2 regions of the Bacillus sp. 1NLA3E genome follow, and region 2 is predicted to be linked to the other one. Evidence: riboswitches for the same ligand, from Rfam matches in the RefSeq annotation. Region 2 holds a riboswitch; the other holds the start of a gene.
The links. A riboswitch is a leader RNA that binds a small molecule or an ion and turns the genes downstream of it on or off. The one in region 2 is predicted to bind thiamine pyrophosphate.
Positions count from the first base shown of each region.

Region 1: it holds a riboswitch for thiamine pyrophosphate, as region 2 does, so the genes downstream of both, B1NLA3E_RS19160 (IS110 family transposase) here and tenI (thiazole tautomerase TenI) in region 2, are expected to answer to the same signal.

Region 1 covers NC_021171.1:3,977,626-3,985,931, reverse strand. The annotation lists gene B1NLA3E_RS19175 (6-phosphofructokinase) at 1-292, shown strand, start outside; gene tkt (transketolase) at 346-2,361, shown strand; gene B1NLA3E_RS19165 (phosphocarrier protein HPr) at 2,390-2,656, shown strand; TPP riboswitch at 2,764-2,873, shown strand; gene B1NLA3E_RS19160 (IS110 family transposase) at 3,212-4,486, shown strand; gene thiM (hydroxyethylthiazole kinase) at 4,956-5,762, shown strand; gene thiD (bifunctional hydroxymethylpyrimidine kinase/phosphomethylpyrimidine kinase) at 5,781-6,590, shown strand; gene thiE (thiamine phosphate synthase) at 6,601-7,257, shown strand; gene B1NLA3E_RS19140 (DMT family transporter) at 7,424-8,306, shown strand, end outside.
Region 2 covers NC_021171.1:1,699,277-1,707,582, forward strand. The annotation lists gene B1NLA3E_RS08195 (hydroxymethylglutaryl-CoA lyase) at 1-225, shown strand, start outside; gene B1NLA3E_RS08200 (enoyl-CoA hydratase) at 240-1,022, shown strand; gene B1NLA3E_RS08205 (acyl-CoA carboxylase subunit beta) at 1,078-2,622, shown strand; gene B1NLA3E_RS08210 (CoA transferase subunit A) at 2,670-3,371, shown strand; gene B1NLA3E_RS08215 (3-oxoacid CoA-transferase subunit B) at 3,578-4,228, shown strand; TPP riboswitch at 4,817-4,926, shown strand; gene tenI (thiazole tautomerase TenI) at 5,081-5,683, shown strand; gene thiO (glycine oxidase ThiO) at 5,683-6,792, shown strand; gene thiS (sulfur carrier protein ThiS) at 6,805-7,014, shown strand; gene B1NLA3E_RS08235 (thiazole synthase) at 7,018-7,785, shown strand; gene B1NLA3E_RS08240 (ThiF family adenylyltransferase) at 7,782-8,306, shown strand, end outside.

The DNA of each region.
Region 1 (8,306 bases), 2.3 Mb from region 2:
AATCAATTCAAATTTTTCACCGGACAAAACGTCATCTGTTTTATTTTACAATCATGCAATTAGTTCTAAAGATTTGAATGAAAGGGTACTTCCAAAGCTGAATGTAGATTGGAAGGCGACCACCATCGATGAGGCTTTATGTATGGGTTCACATCCTACTGCAAACGATCGAATTCTAGCTAGTAAGCTATCTGATCAGATCATCCTTTGGCTTAAAAATGGGAAGCTTACCGGGCAACTAACAGTTAAAAACGCTGAAGTTGGCTTTCAAAAATTCCTAACTAACATCTAAAAATATAGATTGTACAAGCAAGTTATGAACTTAATATAGAGGAGTGTTTTTGAATGGAAACAGTTATTACACCAAAAAATGTTGAAGAACTAGCAATTAGTACAATTCGTACTCTATCAATCGATGCGATTGAAAAGTCAAACTCTGGTCATCCAGGAATGCCAATGGGTGCAGCTCCAATGGCTTACACGCTATGGACAAAATTTATGAAACACAATCCATCCAATCCAACTTGGTTCAATCGTGATCGTTTTGTTCTGTCTGCCGGTCACGGATCGATGTTGTTATACAGCCTATTACATTTATCAGGATACGATGTATCAATGGAAGATATTAAATCCTTCAGACAATGGGGAAGTATGACTCCTGGTCATCCTGAATTCGGACATACTCCTGGAATTGATGCAACTACAGGTCCACTTGGTCAAGGGATTGCTACTGCAGTAGGGATGGCAATGGCTGAAAGACATTTAGCAACAAAGTATAATCGTGATTCTTTTGATGTGGTTGATCATTTCACCTTTGCCATTTGTGGTGACGGAGATTTAATGGAAGGTGTTTCAGCTGAAGCTTCATCACTAGCAGCGCATTTAGGATTAGGCAGATTAGTTGTTTTATATGATTCAAATGACATTTCACTTGATGGTGATTTAAACCGTTCTTTCTCTGAAAGTGTTGAAGGTCGTTACAATGCGTATGGTTGGCAAGTTCTTCGTGTTGAAGATGGAAACAGTATTGCCGAAATAGCTAAAGCGATTGAAGAAGCTAGGGCAGATACAACTCGTCCGACACTGATTGAAATTAAAACAACTATCGGATTTGGTTCACCTAATAAATCAGGTAAATCTGACTCCCACGGATCACCACTTGGTGGAACTGAAGCAGCCTTAACAAAAGCAGCATACGGCTGGGAATACCCTGAAAGTTTCTATGTACCTGAAGAAGTGTATGAGCACTTTCAAGCTACAGTAAAAACTGCTGGAGCTGCAAATGAGGCAGAATGGTCCGCATTATATGCTCAATATAAAAAAGCTTACCCTGAGTTAGCAAATGAACTTGATTTAACTATTGAAGGTAAACTACCGGAGAATTGGGAACAACAATTACCAAAATATGAAGTGGGTAAAAAAATTGCCACTCGTTCTTCATCAGGCGATGCCATTAATGCTATTTCGCAAACAGTACCAGCGTTCTTTGGTGGATCTGCTGACCTTGCTGGTTCAAATAAAACCTATATGAAAAACAAAAATGATTTTAGTAAAGCTGATTACAGTGGGAAAAATATTTGGTTTGGTGTTCGCGAATTTGCGATGGGTGCAGCGATGAATGGGATTGCCTTGCATGGCGGTTTAAAAACATTTGGGGGTACGTTCTTTGTATTCTCGGATTACCTTCGCCCAGCCATTCGTTTGGCAGCGTTAATGAAATTACCGGTGACCTATGTGTTTACTCATGACAGTATCGCTGTTGGAGAAGACGGGCCTACTCATGAACCAATCGAACAATTAGCAGCATTGCGCTCGATTCCAGGATTATCAGTGATTCGTCCTGCTGACGGTAATGAATCTACGGCAGCATGGAAATTAGCAATCGAGTCCACTAATACACCAACAACACTTGTATTATCAAGACAGGATTTGCCTATTTTAGAAGGTGCCGTAGAAGATACTTATGAAAAAGTTTCAAAAGGTGCGTATGTTCTTTCTTCAAGTAAAAAGGAAACAGCAGATGCTATCCTAATCGCAACAGGATCTGAAGTGGAGTTGGCTGTTAAGGCCCAAGCAGCACTAGCAGAAAAAGGAATCGATGTTTCTGTAGTAAGCATGCCTTCATGGGATCGTTTTGAAGCTCAAACAGAAGAGTATAAAGAAACTGTTTTACCACGAGCGATTACTAAACGCTTGGCAATTGAAATGGGAGCTTCGTTTGGATGGCACCGCTATGTTGGCTTAGAAGGGAAAATATTGGGTATTGATACGTTTGGTGCATCCGCTCCTGGCGATCAAATTATTAAAGAATTCGGTTTCACAGTAGAAAACGTAATAACTAAAGTTGAGGAACTTTTATAGTAAATAATGAAAGATGGGAGTCTTGGTCATGTTGGAAAAACGCTATTTGATAACAAGTCATGCGGGGGTTCATGCTCGTCCAGCGACAATATTAGTAAGCTCCATGGCACCTTTCCAAGCCGAAGTTTCGCTTGAATATAAAGAGAAGAAAGTTAACTTAAAGTCCATTATGGGTGTCATGTCATTAGGAATTCCAGAAGGGGCCACGATTAAAATTGCTGCTGACGGAGTGGATGAAGTCCAAGCAATAGAAAAAATTGATGAAATCATCAAAGCTAACGAATTGGGTGAGTAGGCTCAATCGGCAAAGTGTATTAAAGTATGAAGATTTAGAATATAAAAGAAAATTGTTTACAGGAAAGATGATAAAAGCTATTATATTTACGACATGTAAAAATAATAAGTAACTACTAGGGGTGCCTTAAATAGGCTGAGAAAAAAACGGCAGCGTTTTTTAACCCTTCGGACCTGATCTGGATTAAACCAGCGTAGGAAAGTAGTGGAAATGTTTCTGTAATTCTTTCACTCACTAAAGCCAGGTCCTTATTGGATCTGGCTTTTTACTATTTTATAGGCTGTATTAAAGCTCAATGTCGATTTTTTGCACAATGTTGATTGGAGTGGAAGGCGCGAGACTCCTGCGGGAGCAGCGGGACAGGTGAGACCCCGCAGGCGCTTTAGCGCCGAGGAGGCTCACCGCCCGCCCCGCGGAAAGCGAAGCGCCTGGAACGGAAATCAACATTCTAGCATTCCTGTAGAACGTTATTTTTCGAGTTTGAAAAAAATAGGGCTCCTCAGTAAGATATGAGTAAGACACCACTCAAACTCAACCTTAAGGAGGAACCCTACTTTGAAGTTTAAAATGCAAAACAAACAAAATCAACTAATAGAAAGAATTTCCGTTAAACATCTTGTTGTTGGGATAGATATTGCTCAACAATTACATGTAGCCCGAGCTGTTAATTTCCGCGGAATTGTAGTTGGTGATCCACTTACATTTACTAATAATGAAGAAGGATTTTCTAGTTTATTAAAATGGATTAATAATCTTCAAAGAATAAACAATTTAGATGAATCTATTGTTGGGATGGAACCTACTGGACACTATTGGATTAATCTTTCAAAATGGCTTTTTAAGCATAATATTGAAGTGGTAACGGTAAATCCCTATTTAGTAAAAAGAAATAAAGAAAATCGTGATAATACTCAATCTAAAAGTGATAAAAAAGATGCTTTGGTTATAGCTGATATGGTGAAAAACGGTTACTACTCTGAGGTTAGGCCTACATCTGAGTCATTTGAAAAACTTAGGGTTCTTATGTCTAATCGTGATGTAGTTGTTAAGCGTCTCGTAAGTTCTACTAACCAATTAAATCGGTGGGTAGATATTGTATTTCCCGAACTCCGACAGGTGTTTAAAGATATTACCGCTAAAGGGGCAATTGCAACCCTTCGTCTATTCCCATCCCCTGTAGAATTAGGAACTATGGAGCCCGAGGAAGTAATAATGGGTTGGAAATCAATCATGAAGAGACAACCTGGTTTAAAAAAGGCACTATTACTCATTCAGGTAGCTGGAAAATCAGTTGGAACAAAGCAAGCACTTGATGCTTATAAATTTCATTTGGAACAATTATTAGAGGAATATGATTTAGCTTTAAAACAACTCGAAAGAGTGGAGGAACAAGTTACTGATGCTCTATTAAAGATCCCTTTCGCTTATAAATTACTTGCCATTAAAGGCATTAGTGTAATTTCATTGGCAGGTATTTTAGGTGAGGCAGGAGATTTAAGTGGTTTTTCTCATGGGAATTCTTTGCTTCGCCATGCTGGATTACACTTAGCTGAAGCAAGTTCAGGGAAGTGGAAAGGTCAAATTGTCATCTCTAAGCGAGGAAGGTCTAGACTACGACGTTTCCTATATTTAGCTACAATGAGTCTTGTAGCGAATAATCCGGAATTTAAAGCAATTCACTCCTATAATGTAAAAGTAAAAAAGATGAAGAAAATGAAGTCAATCATGAAATTGATTGGGAAACTTGCGAGGATTTTTGTGGGCATCGCTCGCCGAAATGAGTTCTACTGTCCTGAAAAAGTTAACCACATTATTGTGTTGGCAGCATAGTTACGATAGAACCTTGAACTAAATCTGATTTCTTAAATGTGACACCAAAAATAAATTAGATAACAGAATTGTATAAACCGAATGCTGGCTTATTCGCAGGATAATAAATATGTACGGAGTACCAGATTTGTTAAACAAAAGGGCATAGACCCATTAATCTAGCTTGACTGGCCTCCACCCCTTGGGTAGGCATGACGAAGGAATGAAAGGGCAATTGACCCGTTGAGACATGGGAGGGAAAGCCTCCAGGGGCGGCGTGGAGCATGTACATCACATGGTAAAAATTGGGGTTATTATTTATCCCTTTATTTCACTATGCCTCCACGAGCCAATAATGATCTGAATTCATTCCACTTAACTGTTAATTCAAAATATGGGACTATGAAATCCTGCGAATTAGCGAGCATTCGGGAGAAAATCGCATTAAACTGAGGGAGTTTAACAGAGCCAATTATAAGGAGAAATGAAAATGAACAAGGAAAAGGTTGTTGAGTTATTGGAGCAAGTTAGAAAACAAAACCCGCTCATTCATAATATTACCAACGTGGTGGTAACAAATTTTACTGCAAATGGCCTTTTGGCTCTTGGTGCCTCTCCAGTTATGGCAGATAGTCGAAAAGAAGTTGCAGACATGGTGAAAATTGCGAAAGCACTTGTTATAAATATGGGAACTCTTAATGAAAGAACCGTAGAGGCGATGCACATTGCTGGTAAAGCAGCAAATGAGCAAGGCATACCCGTTGTGTTAGATCCAGTTGGTGCGGGGGCGACACCCTACCGTACCGAAACTGCACGAAAATTAATTGAAGACGTTAACTTTTCAATCATTAGGGGCAATGCTGCCGAGGTTGCCAATGTGGCAGGAGAAAATTGGATTGTGAAAGGAGTAGATGCAGGAAATTCCCAGGGGAATGTCACGGATTTAGTCGTTTCCACTGCAAAAAAACTAAACACCGTCGTGATCGCAACCGGGAAGGATGACGTGGTTTCAGACGGAGAAACTACCTATGTCATTCAAAATGGCCATCCAATCCTGACAAGGGTAACGGGTACAGGTTGTCTATTAACCTCTGTTATTGCAGCATTTGCTGCTGTTGAAAAGGACTTGATGGTTGCTTCAGTTGCTGCTTTATCTTTTTATGGAATCGCTGCAGAAATCGCGGCAGAGAAAACCGCTCATAGTGGACCTGGAAGCTTTCAAATTGAATTATTAAATCAGCTTTATCAGGCTTCATCCTCTGAAATTATGGAATTTAGTAGATTTGAAAAGATTTAGAGAGAAGGTAATTTTACAATGGTGACTAAGAAGGCTTTAACGATAGCAGGCTCAGATAGTGGCGGCGGAGCAGGGATTCAAGCGGACCTTAAAACGTTCCAAGAATTAGGTGTGTTTGGGATGTCGGCGCTAACAGCTGTTACAGCCCAAAATACATTAGGTGTTCATGGTGTCTATCCGCTAACAGCAGAAGCGGTTTCCCGACAGATTCAAGCGATTGGTGAAGATATGGGGGCCGACGCTGTAAAGACAGGAATGTTATTTAACGCGGAAATTATTGAAGCTGTATCTGAAAAAATCAGGACTTATCAGTGGGGAAAAGTTGTTGTTGATCCAGTGATGATCGCAAAAGGGGGAGCTTCGCTACTGCAAAATGAGGCCATCACTGCGCTAAAAAGACATTTGTTGCCGCTCTCGATGATAGTGACTCCCAATATTCCCGAAGCAGAAGTACTGACAGGGATGAAAATCCAAACTCTTGATGATAAAAAAGAGGCTGCTAGAAAACTAGTAGATTTAGGAGCGAAGCATGTTGTCCTTAAGGGTGGCCATGATGAGGATCCACATGAAGCGGTTGATGTATTATTTGATGGACAAGAGTTTATTTATTTTAAAAGTAAAAGGGCATTAACAAAAAATACTCATGGAACAGGCTGCACTTTTTCGGCGGCAATTACCGCAGAACTTGCACAAGGGAAAAGTGTCTACGAGGCTGTTGCCAAAGCGAAGGATTTTATCCAAGCTGCAATTGAAGATGATCTCCATATTGGGCAGGGCCATGGGCCGACAAATCATTGGGCTTATAAAAGAAGATTAGGTAAGGAGTAGTGATGCTTACGTGGCGCGGATTCATAGTGAAAAATTAAAAGAGCTTTTACAGGTTTATTTTATCGTAGGTAGTATGAATTGTTCGAAACAGCCTGCAGAAGTGTTAGCTGAGGCAATAGCTGGGGGGATTTCTCTTTTTCAATTCCGTGAGAAAGGAACGGGATCGCTTATCGGGGCAGAAAAGCTCGAATTAGCCTATGAACTTCAAAGTATTTGCCGAGAGAATCAAATTCCGTTTATTGTTAATGATGATGTGGATTTAGCCCTCTTGCTCGATGCTGACGGTGTTCATATTGGTCAGGAGGATGAATCAATTAAAACAGTAAGGAATCGAATTGGTGATAAAATCCTTGGTGTTTCAGCACACTCCCTTGCTGAAGCAGAAATTGCCATGCGATATGGGGCAGACTATCTTGGGCTTGGTCCGGTGTTTCCTACGAAAACAAAAGAAGACGCTAAGGAGGCTGCCGGATTTACGCTTATCCAAACGTTAAGGCAAACGGGTTTTAACATTCCGATTGTTGGAATCGGGGGGATCAATCATGAAAATAGTGCATCTGTATTTCAAGCTGGGGCAGATGGAGTAGCCGTAATTAGTGCGATTAGTGCAGCAGATTCGGTAAGGGAAGCGGCTAGGAAAATAAGAAATCTTGTTTCATATAAGTAAAGATGGAGGGAGCGAACTCAATTCGTTCCTTATTTTTTTGAAAATAAAGACTGAAAATTTTAAAAATGTTATATTAAAACAATAAAAATGAAATGACTTTTAAAATGAATCATTTATATGGCAAAGAGTTATTGAATCGGAATTAAAAAGAAGGAGGGTTTCAAGTTTGAATTCATTTAAAGGAAATTATCCTTATTTACTGCTTATTCTTGCGAATATGATTTGGGGTGGAAATTTTGTCATCGGTCGTGTTGCAGCAGATTACTTTCCGCCGCTAACTTTTTCGCTACTAAGATGGCTTTTGGCATTTCTAGTATTGTCGCTATTTATGAGAAATCGTCTTAAATCAGATTGGCGTATTCTTAGGAATCATAAATGGATTTTGCTGTTACTATCTGTAACGGGAATTGCAGGCTACAATACAATCATTTACTTTTCATTACACTATACAACCTCAATTAATGCCGCGGTTGTGAATTCAACAACCCCGTTGTTTATCACCTTTTTTTCTGTATTCATTCTTAAAGAAAAACTCAACTCTTACCAAGGTGTTGGAATTATTGTATCGATCATTGGAGTTGCGTTTATCCTCTCAAAAGGTGCTTTACAGTCATTACAATCTTTTTCTTTTAACCAAGGAGATTTGTTTGTAGTGGTCGCAGTGATTTTTTGGGCAATTTATTCAGTCATTATTAAAAAGTATTCTACTGTCTTGCCAACCCTTACTACTTTATACATCACTTCATTTGTTGGTGTACTGTTTTTGCTCCCTTTGAGCTTGTTGGAATTAAACCATTCAAACCAGTCCGTTTTAATTCAGCCCTTTTCCGTATTCATCATTCTTTATGTAGGTATTTTAGCATCAATTATTGCCTTTCTTTCCTGGAATATTGGAGTATCAAAAATAGGTGCATCTAAGTCTGGTGTTTTTCTAAACTTGCTACCAGTATTTGCAACCATTTTTGCGACAGTATTTACTGATGAAAATTTGTACTGGTATCAAATTGTGGGGGGATTCATCGTTGTTTCCGGTGTGATTCTTTCCTCAA
Region 2 (8,306 bases):
TCCTCTCTTGGTGGATTAGGTGGTTGCCCGTATGCACCAGGGGCATCTGGGAATGTGGCAACAGATGATTTTAACTATATGCTAAACGGGATGGGAATTCACACAGGCGTGGATCAGGGGAAATTGCTTCAGGCAGCCCGTTTCATTCAGGAAAAGATCGGTAAGCCATTACCAAGTCGCAGTCTTAGCTTTGCTTGTGCAAGTAAGGATGAACAATCAGTATAGGGGAAGGTGAAAACGTGGGTAAATCGGTGTTAGTTACAAGATTGGAAAATGGAATTGTTCTGATAACGCTAAATCGCCCGGAAGCAGCCAATGCATTATCGATCCATATGTTGGAAGAACTTCATGAAGCAATCCTGACCTGTAAATTTGACCGGACCATCCGCTGCCTGGTTATTACCGGAGCAGGGGAGAAAGCTTTTTGTGCAGGGGCTGATCTAAAAGAACGGGCCGGAATGGATCCGATTCAAGTACGGAAAACAGTTTCATTAATTCGTGGAAATATAAATGAATTAGAAGCATTGCCTCAGCCAGTAATTGCCGCAGTGAACGGAGTAGCATTTGGTGGAGGAACAGAATTAGCATTGGCGAGTGATATCCGTGTTGCTTCGGAAACTGCCAAACTAGGACTTACTGAAACCGCACTCGGAATCATTCCAGGTGCTGGGGGGACGCAACGCTTGCCTAGATTGGTAGGCAAGGGTCGAGCTAAAGAACTTATTTTTACCGCCCGCCGGATTGATGCGTGGGAAGCACGAGAAATTGGCTTAGTAGAATATGTAGTGCCAGCTGATCTCTTGCTTGAAAAAGCTTTAGAATTAGCAAATCAAATAGTTCGTAATGGTCCAATCGCGGTTGCTCAAGCAAAGTTTGCCATTGATAAAGGCTATGATGTTGATTTAAACACAGGTCTAGCTATTGAGCAAAATGCCTACGAAATTACGATTCCGACGAAGGATCGTATCGAGGGCTTACAAGCATTTAAGGAAAAGAGACCGCCGGTTTATGTTGGAGAATGAGAATAAGCGAAATAATCATATAGATGAAACTAGTTTAACAGAGGGAGGAAAAGCAATGACAGTTGAGGTAAAGACCATTCAGGAGACCCTTCAGGAAAGAGTGGAACAAATTAAAAAGGGTGGAGCCCCTAAATACCATGAAAAGAATCAAGAACAAGGCAAATTGTTTGTTCGTGATCGGTTAAAGTTATTGTTTGATCCTGGGTTTGGATTAGAGGATGCCCTTTTTGCAAACTGTGCAGCTGGCGATCTTCCGGCAGATGGTGTTGTCACTGGGATGGGTAAAATCAATGGTCAGGTTGTTTGTGTAATGGCAAATGATTCAACGATCAAAGCGGGTTCTTGGGGATCTCGCACGGTTGAGAAAATTATTCGAATTCAAGAAACGGCCGAGAAACTTCGAGTACCTCTTCTTTATTTAGTCGATTCAGCCGGAGCCCGGATTACAGATCAAGTGGAAATGTTCCCTGGTCGCCGTGGTGCAGGACGAATCTTTTATAATCAAGTTAAACTTTCGGGTAAAGTGCCGCAAATCTGTGTTTTGTTTGGTCCGTCAGCTGCTGGTGGAGCTTATATTCCTGCATTTTGTGACATCGTAATCATGGTCGATAAGAATGCTTCAATGTACCTTGGCTCGCCGCGTATGGCAGAAATGGTTATTGGTGAAAAAGTAACCCTCGAAGAAATGGGCGGAGCCCGGATGCATTGTTCTGTTTCAGGCTGTGGTGATATCCTTGCAAAAAATGAAGAAGAAGCAATTTCACTAGCACGAAATTATTTGTCGTATTTCCCAGCTAATTTTTCTGAGAAACCACCTGTTCGAGATGTTGTCGCACCTAAGCAGTTAACGAAAAAGTTAGCGGATATCATTCCGCCGAATCAGAATTCTCCATTTAATATGCATCACCTGATTGAAGGGTTTATTGACGAAGGCTCCTTCTTCGAGATCAAAAAACTGTTTGCAGGTGAACTTATTACTGGTTTAGCACGAATGAATGGAAAGCCTATCGGGATTATTGCGAATCAGCCTCGAGTCAAAGGTGGGGTGTTATTCCATGATTCTGCAGATAAAGCAGCTAAATTTATTAACCTTTGTGACGCCTTCAATATTCCATTATTATTCCTAGTTGATGTTCCAGGATATATGATTGGAACAAAGGTTGAGCGTGCAGGAATCATTCGTCATGGTGCCAAAATGATTTCAGCGATGGCTGAAGCGAGTGTTCCAAAAATCTCGGTTATAGTCCGAAAAGCATACGGTGCGGGACTATATGCCATGGCGGGCCCAGCATTTGAACCTGATTGTTGTCTAGCTTTGCCATCAGCTTCGATTGCTGTTATGGGACCTGAAGCAGCTGTAAATGCCGTATATGCCAATAAAATTGCCTCCTTACCTGAAAGCGAGCGTGCTGCATTTGTTGATGAAAAGCGCGAGGAGTACAAAGAGGATATTGACATTTATCGCCTAGCTTCTGAAATGATTATTGATGGAATTATCCCAGCAGATTCGTTACGTGAAGAGTTGGTGAATCGCTTTGAGGTTTATTCATCTAAATATGTGATGTTCTCTGAACGGAAGCATCCAGTTTATCCGGTCTAATCTTGTTTTTTTGAAGCTCATTCATTCTTCAAAAGGGGGTTTGTTCAATGAAAAAAGGTAAAATAGTAGATTCTTTTTCGGAAGCAATTCAAGATATTCAGGATGGGGCAACCATCATTGTCGGCGGATTTGGACTTTGTGGAATTCCTGAAAAAGCAATCCTAGCATTGCGAGATCAAGGTACGAAAGATTTAGAGATTGTTAGCAACAATTGTGGTGTGGATGATTGGGGACTTGGTTTACTCCTTGCGAATAAACAAATTAAGAAAATGATTTCTTCCTATGTTGGCGAAAACAAAATTTTTGAGCGTCAGTATTTAAGTGGAGAGCTTGAAGTAGAGCTAGTCCCTCAAGGTACATTAGCTGAGCGGATTCGTGCCGGTGGCGCTGGGATTCCTGGCTTCTACACCGCAACAGGGGTAGGAACTCCGATTGCCGATGGGAAAGAACATAAAGAGTTTAACGGTAGAACGTATCTGTTAGAAGAGGGAATCGTTGGAGATTTTGCCTTAGTAAAAGCTTGGAAGGCAGATCCGCTTGGTAATCTCGTTTTCCGCAAAACAGCTCGCAATTTTAACCCAATGGCGGCAACGGCTGGGAAAATTACCATTGCAGAAGTAGAAGAGATTGTAGGAATGGGCGAATTAGATCCGGATGAAATACATACACCTGGAATCTACGTTCAACGGGTCCTATTAGGCACCAATTATGAGAAGCGGATTGAAAGACTTACTGTAGCAAAAGCATAAGCGGTTTTATTTTTAGGCCGTGTTAAAGCTCAATGTTGATTTTTTGCACAATGTTGATTGGAGTGAAAGGCACGAAGACTCCAGCGGGAGCAGCGGGACAGGGGAGACCCCACAGGCGCTTAAGCGCCGAGGAGGCCCACCGCCCGCCCTGCGGAAAGCGAAGCGCCTGGAACGGAAATCGACAAAAATAGACGAGGAGTGAGGATATGAAGGATGATCGATTAACTATCGTCAAACGGGCAGTATTGGAAATTCAAGACGGAATGAACGTAAACCTTGGAATAGGAATCCCAACTCTCATTGCCAATGAGATTCCGAGTGAATATAATGTGCTACTTCAATCAGAAAATGGATTATTGGGGATTGGACCCTACCCTGTAGTAGGCCAAGAAGATCCTGATCTAATCAATGCTGGGAAAGAAACGGTTACAGCTGTACCAAGTGCTTCTTATTTCGATAGTGCCGAATCGTTTGCGATGATTCGTGGTGGCCATATTGACCTAGCTATTTTAGGAGGAATGGAAGTCTCTGAATCTGGAGATTTAGCCAACTGGATGATTCCAGGTAAGATGATCAAGGGAATGGGTGGTGCCATGGACTTAGTTAATGGTGCGAAACGTGTTGTTGTCATAATGGAACATGTAAATAAACATGGCGAATCGAAAGTGAAGAAAGAGTGTACCCTGCCACTTACTGGTAAACAAGTGGTCCACCGATTAATCACGGATTTGGCAGTATTTGATTTTACTCCTGAAGGCATGGTACTCGTGGAAACACAAGAGGGAGTAACTGTCGAGGAAGTTGTTGAAAAGACAGATGCTGCTTTTACAATCGGTCTAGAAACATCAGCAAAATAACGTAACGAGTTCGGTTTTCGACCAATTAGCAGTCCAATCCATATGAATTGGACTGCTTCTTATTGTTAATTTGTGAATAAGAATTCGCACCTGATTTAGCAGGATGATAGAAGTTGTTATTGTCATCTTTCAAATTCAAATGTTAAAACTTATCGATTACTATATTAAAATTACTTCGTGTAAATCACCTTGAGAGTCGAGTATAAAACCTGAGAGTCGAGCATAAAACCTGGGAGTCGAGCATAAAATCTGAGAGTCAAGCATAAAACCTGAGAGTCGAGCATAAAACCTCGAAAGTCGAGCATAACATCATAAAAGTCGAGCATAAAACCTCGAAAATCGACCTTAACACATCAAAAATCGGGAAATATCTAAAATTAAGGTGGCAGTTTTCAAAAAACGGGGTCAAATGTTGAAAAATTGCAATTTAGTACTTCAAAACTAAGCCTCGTTATAAATTTAGGGGTAAATGTTTACTAGATTAGTAAACTTAAAATTGAATAATTAACACAATTTTCAATTAACCATTGCACGAAGTCCATATTATGCTATAATAGGGACTGAATTTCATTATCAACCTAATTATTAAAATATCACTAGGGGATCCCTTGATAAGGGCTGAGAATAAAGTAGTTACTTTTAAACCCTCAAAACCTGAACAGGTTCGTACCTGCGTAGGGAAGTGGCGCATTGTAATTTTGTGCTGGTTTATTCGACGTGCAAATTTTCAAACCACTTTCCCATGTAGGAGAGTGGTTTTTATTTTGGGGAAAAACGGAAAAGTTTGTTAGTTATTTTCCAAATGTTGTGATTCCCCCCTATTTTTCAGTTAAAAAGGAGGTGTAAGTAAAAATGAAATTGATCGCCATAACAGATGATCAACATTCTGTGGTAGATCTGGCAAACAGCATTATTCAAATAAAGGACATGGTTGATTATGTACATATTCGCGAAAAAAGAAAAACCACCAGTGAAATTGTTGCACTACTTCAGCTTTTAAAAGCAGGAAATGTCAGCCATGAAAAAATTGTTATCAATGATCGGTTGGATATCGGGTTACTTCACGATATTCCAAATATTCATTTGCCCGGTAACGGCCTACCGGCTAAGACTGTAAAAGAGCGGTATCCACAGATTCGTGTGGGGCGTTCTGTCCATTCCTTGAAGGAAGCGAAGCAAGCGGAAAGGGATGGAGCGGATTACGTTCTGTATGGTCATTGCTTTGAAACTAATTGTAAGCAAGGGAAACCGCCAAATGGTCTCGAAGTGCTTTCGAAAATTGCCAACGAATTACAAATACCTGTGTACGCAATTGGCGGAATTAATCCTGATCGGGTCGATGTGGTAAGAAACACTGGTGCAGCTGGAATAGCTGTTATGTCAGGAATCTTTGCCTCTTGCGATCCTGTGGCAAGCGCCCGAAACCTTTTTGAAAAATGTAAGGAGGAAAGATAATGACTAATAAATATGATGTGGCGGTAATTGGTGGAGGTGTTATCGGTTCTTCAGTAGCCTATCACTTAGCGAAAGAAAACATGAAGGTTGCTCTATTTGAGGCCCAACAGATTGGATGTAAAGCATCTGGAGCAGCGGCGGGAATGCTCGGTGCCCATTCAGAATGTGATGATATGAAGATCTTTTATCCGTTTGCTCGGAGCAGTCAAAAGGCATACGCTCAGCTTCAAGAGGAAATTCAAACTCTCACTGGCATTGATTTCGAAATAAAGACCGGTGGTATTTTTAAGGTAGCCTATTCAGCTTCAGAAAAAGAGGAGCTCCGTTCAGCGCTTGCTCTCCCTACGGTTGAATGGTTTGAAGCGAACGAAGTCGAAAACAGTGTTCCTGGCGTAAATCAAAACATAATTGGCGCTGCCTATATTAAAGAAGATGTCAATGTATTGCCAACTTCTGTATCTCGCGGTTTAAGCAAAGGGGCCAAAATACTTGGTGCTTCAATCTATGAATATACTACTGTACTAGATATTCAAAAAAATGGAGAAAGCTACCTCATTAAAACAACCAGAGGATCGTTCGAAGCCAATTATGTTGTCGTGGCAAATGGTGTTTGGAGCAGTGAATTGTTTTATCGGTTTGGTTTGAACCATCAGCTTTTTCCAATCAAAGGAGAAATCCTGTCTGTATCAAGTGAATCGGTTTCGCTGAAACACACGATTTTTCATAATGGTAGTTATGTGATGCCTAGGAAAAATGGTGAACTCATAATTGGTGCAACGATGATCGCAAACGACTGGAATGAAAAACCGACACTTGGCGGGATGGAAAAACTAATCGACAAAGCCAAGTCGATGTTGCCTGCTGTGACCGATATGACAATCAACTCTTTTTGGGCAGGGCTTCGTCCGCAAACCTTTGATCAAAAGCCATTCATTGGTAAACATCCCGAACAAGATAGAATCTTATTTGCAACCGGTCATTCTCGGAACGGAATTCTACTCGCTCCGGCAACTGGGGAAATGATCCGCGATTTGATTCTTGAGAAACCGGTAAATAAAGACTGGCAAGAAGCATTCAAAATTGATCGAAAAAACCCAGTGCTAGTTTAAAGGAGAAATGAAATGACTAAGACCGTTCATTTAAATGGGAAAATGGTTCAACTGCCTGAAGAAGTTTGCTCTGTCCAAGATTTATTAGGATTTTATCATTTAGAAAATCGAATTGTTGTCGTGGAGATAAACAAAGAAATCACCGACAAGGAACAATACCAATCAACCCTATTATCAGATCGAGATGCAATCGAAATTATTCATTTTGTTGGAGGAGGATGACCTATGCTAAAAATAGGAAACCAAACGTTTAAATCAAGATTATTACTTGGAACAGGGAAATATCCATCATTTGAAATTCAAAAAAGTTCTGTTGAGGTATCGGAAGCAGAAATATTAACATTTGCCGTCAGAAGAATGAATATTTTTGAAGAATCCCAACCTAATTTTCTTGAACAGTTGGATTTAAAAAAATACAAATTACTTCCCAATACTGCAGGAGCAAAAACTGCAGAAGAAGCCGTTAGGATCGCAAGGCTGGCAAAGGCTTCCGGTTTATGTGACATGATTAAAGTCGAGGTGATTGGCTGCGACAAATCGCTCCTACCTGACCCGGTAGAAACTTTAAAAGCCTCAGAAATGCTGTTGGCAGAAGGATTTATTGTCCTACCTTATACGTCCGATGATGTCGTGTTAGCGAGACGACTTCAAGAACTTGGGGTACATGCGATTATGCCAGGTGCTTCACCAATCGGCTCAGGACGAGGCATCGTCAACCCGTTAAATCTTAAATTTATTATTGAACAAGCTACTGTCCCGGTTATTGTCGATGCTGGCATCGGCTCACCAAAAGATGCTGCCTTCGCAATGGAGCTTGGTGCGGATGGTGTTTTGCTTAATACCGCTGTTTCCGGAGCAAAAGATCCAGTAAAAATGGCGTTAGCGATGAAGTTGGGAATTGAGGCGGGCCGACTTGGTTTTGAGGCTGGTAGAATTACCGAAAAGGATTATGCTGTTGCCAGTAGCCCGCAAGCCGGGATGGTGACATCTTGAAGGACCGTTACAAAAAGCAGGAATTATTTTTAGGAAGTGCTGGGCAAGCTCGATTGCAGAATGCCCATGTCATCATAATGGGGGCGGGAGCACTTGGGTCAACAAGTGCGGAGATGCTTGCCAGAGCGGGTATTGGTCAAATCACCATCGTTGACAGAGATTATGTCGAAGCCAGCAATTTGCAAAGGCAGCAATTATATACAGAGGACGACGCAATAAATAAAATGCCGAAAGCAATTGCGGCAAAAAATCGTCTCAAGCAAATAAATAGTGAGATTACCATAAATGGTCTAGTCGGCGACATTAATGCTCAAAATATTGAAGAGTTAATGAAAAACAAGTCCATTATCGTGGATGCCACCGATAACTTTGAAACAAGAATGATCATGAATGATTGTGCAGTAAAACTAGGGATCCCGTTTATATTTGGCGCCTGCGTGGGCAGCTACGGACTTACATATCCGATTATCCCTGGTAAAACACCGTGTCTTCATTGCCTAATAAGTCATTTACCAGCACAA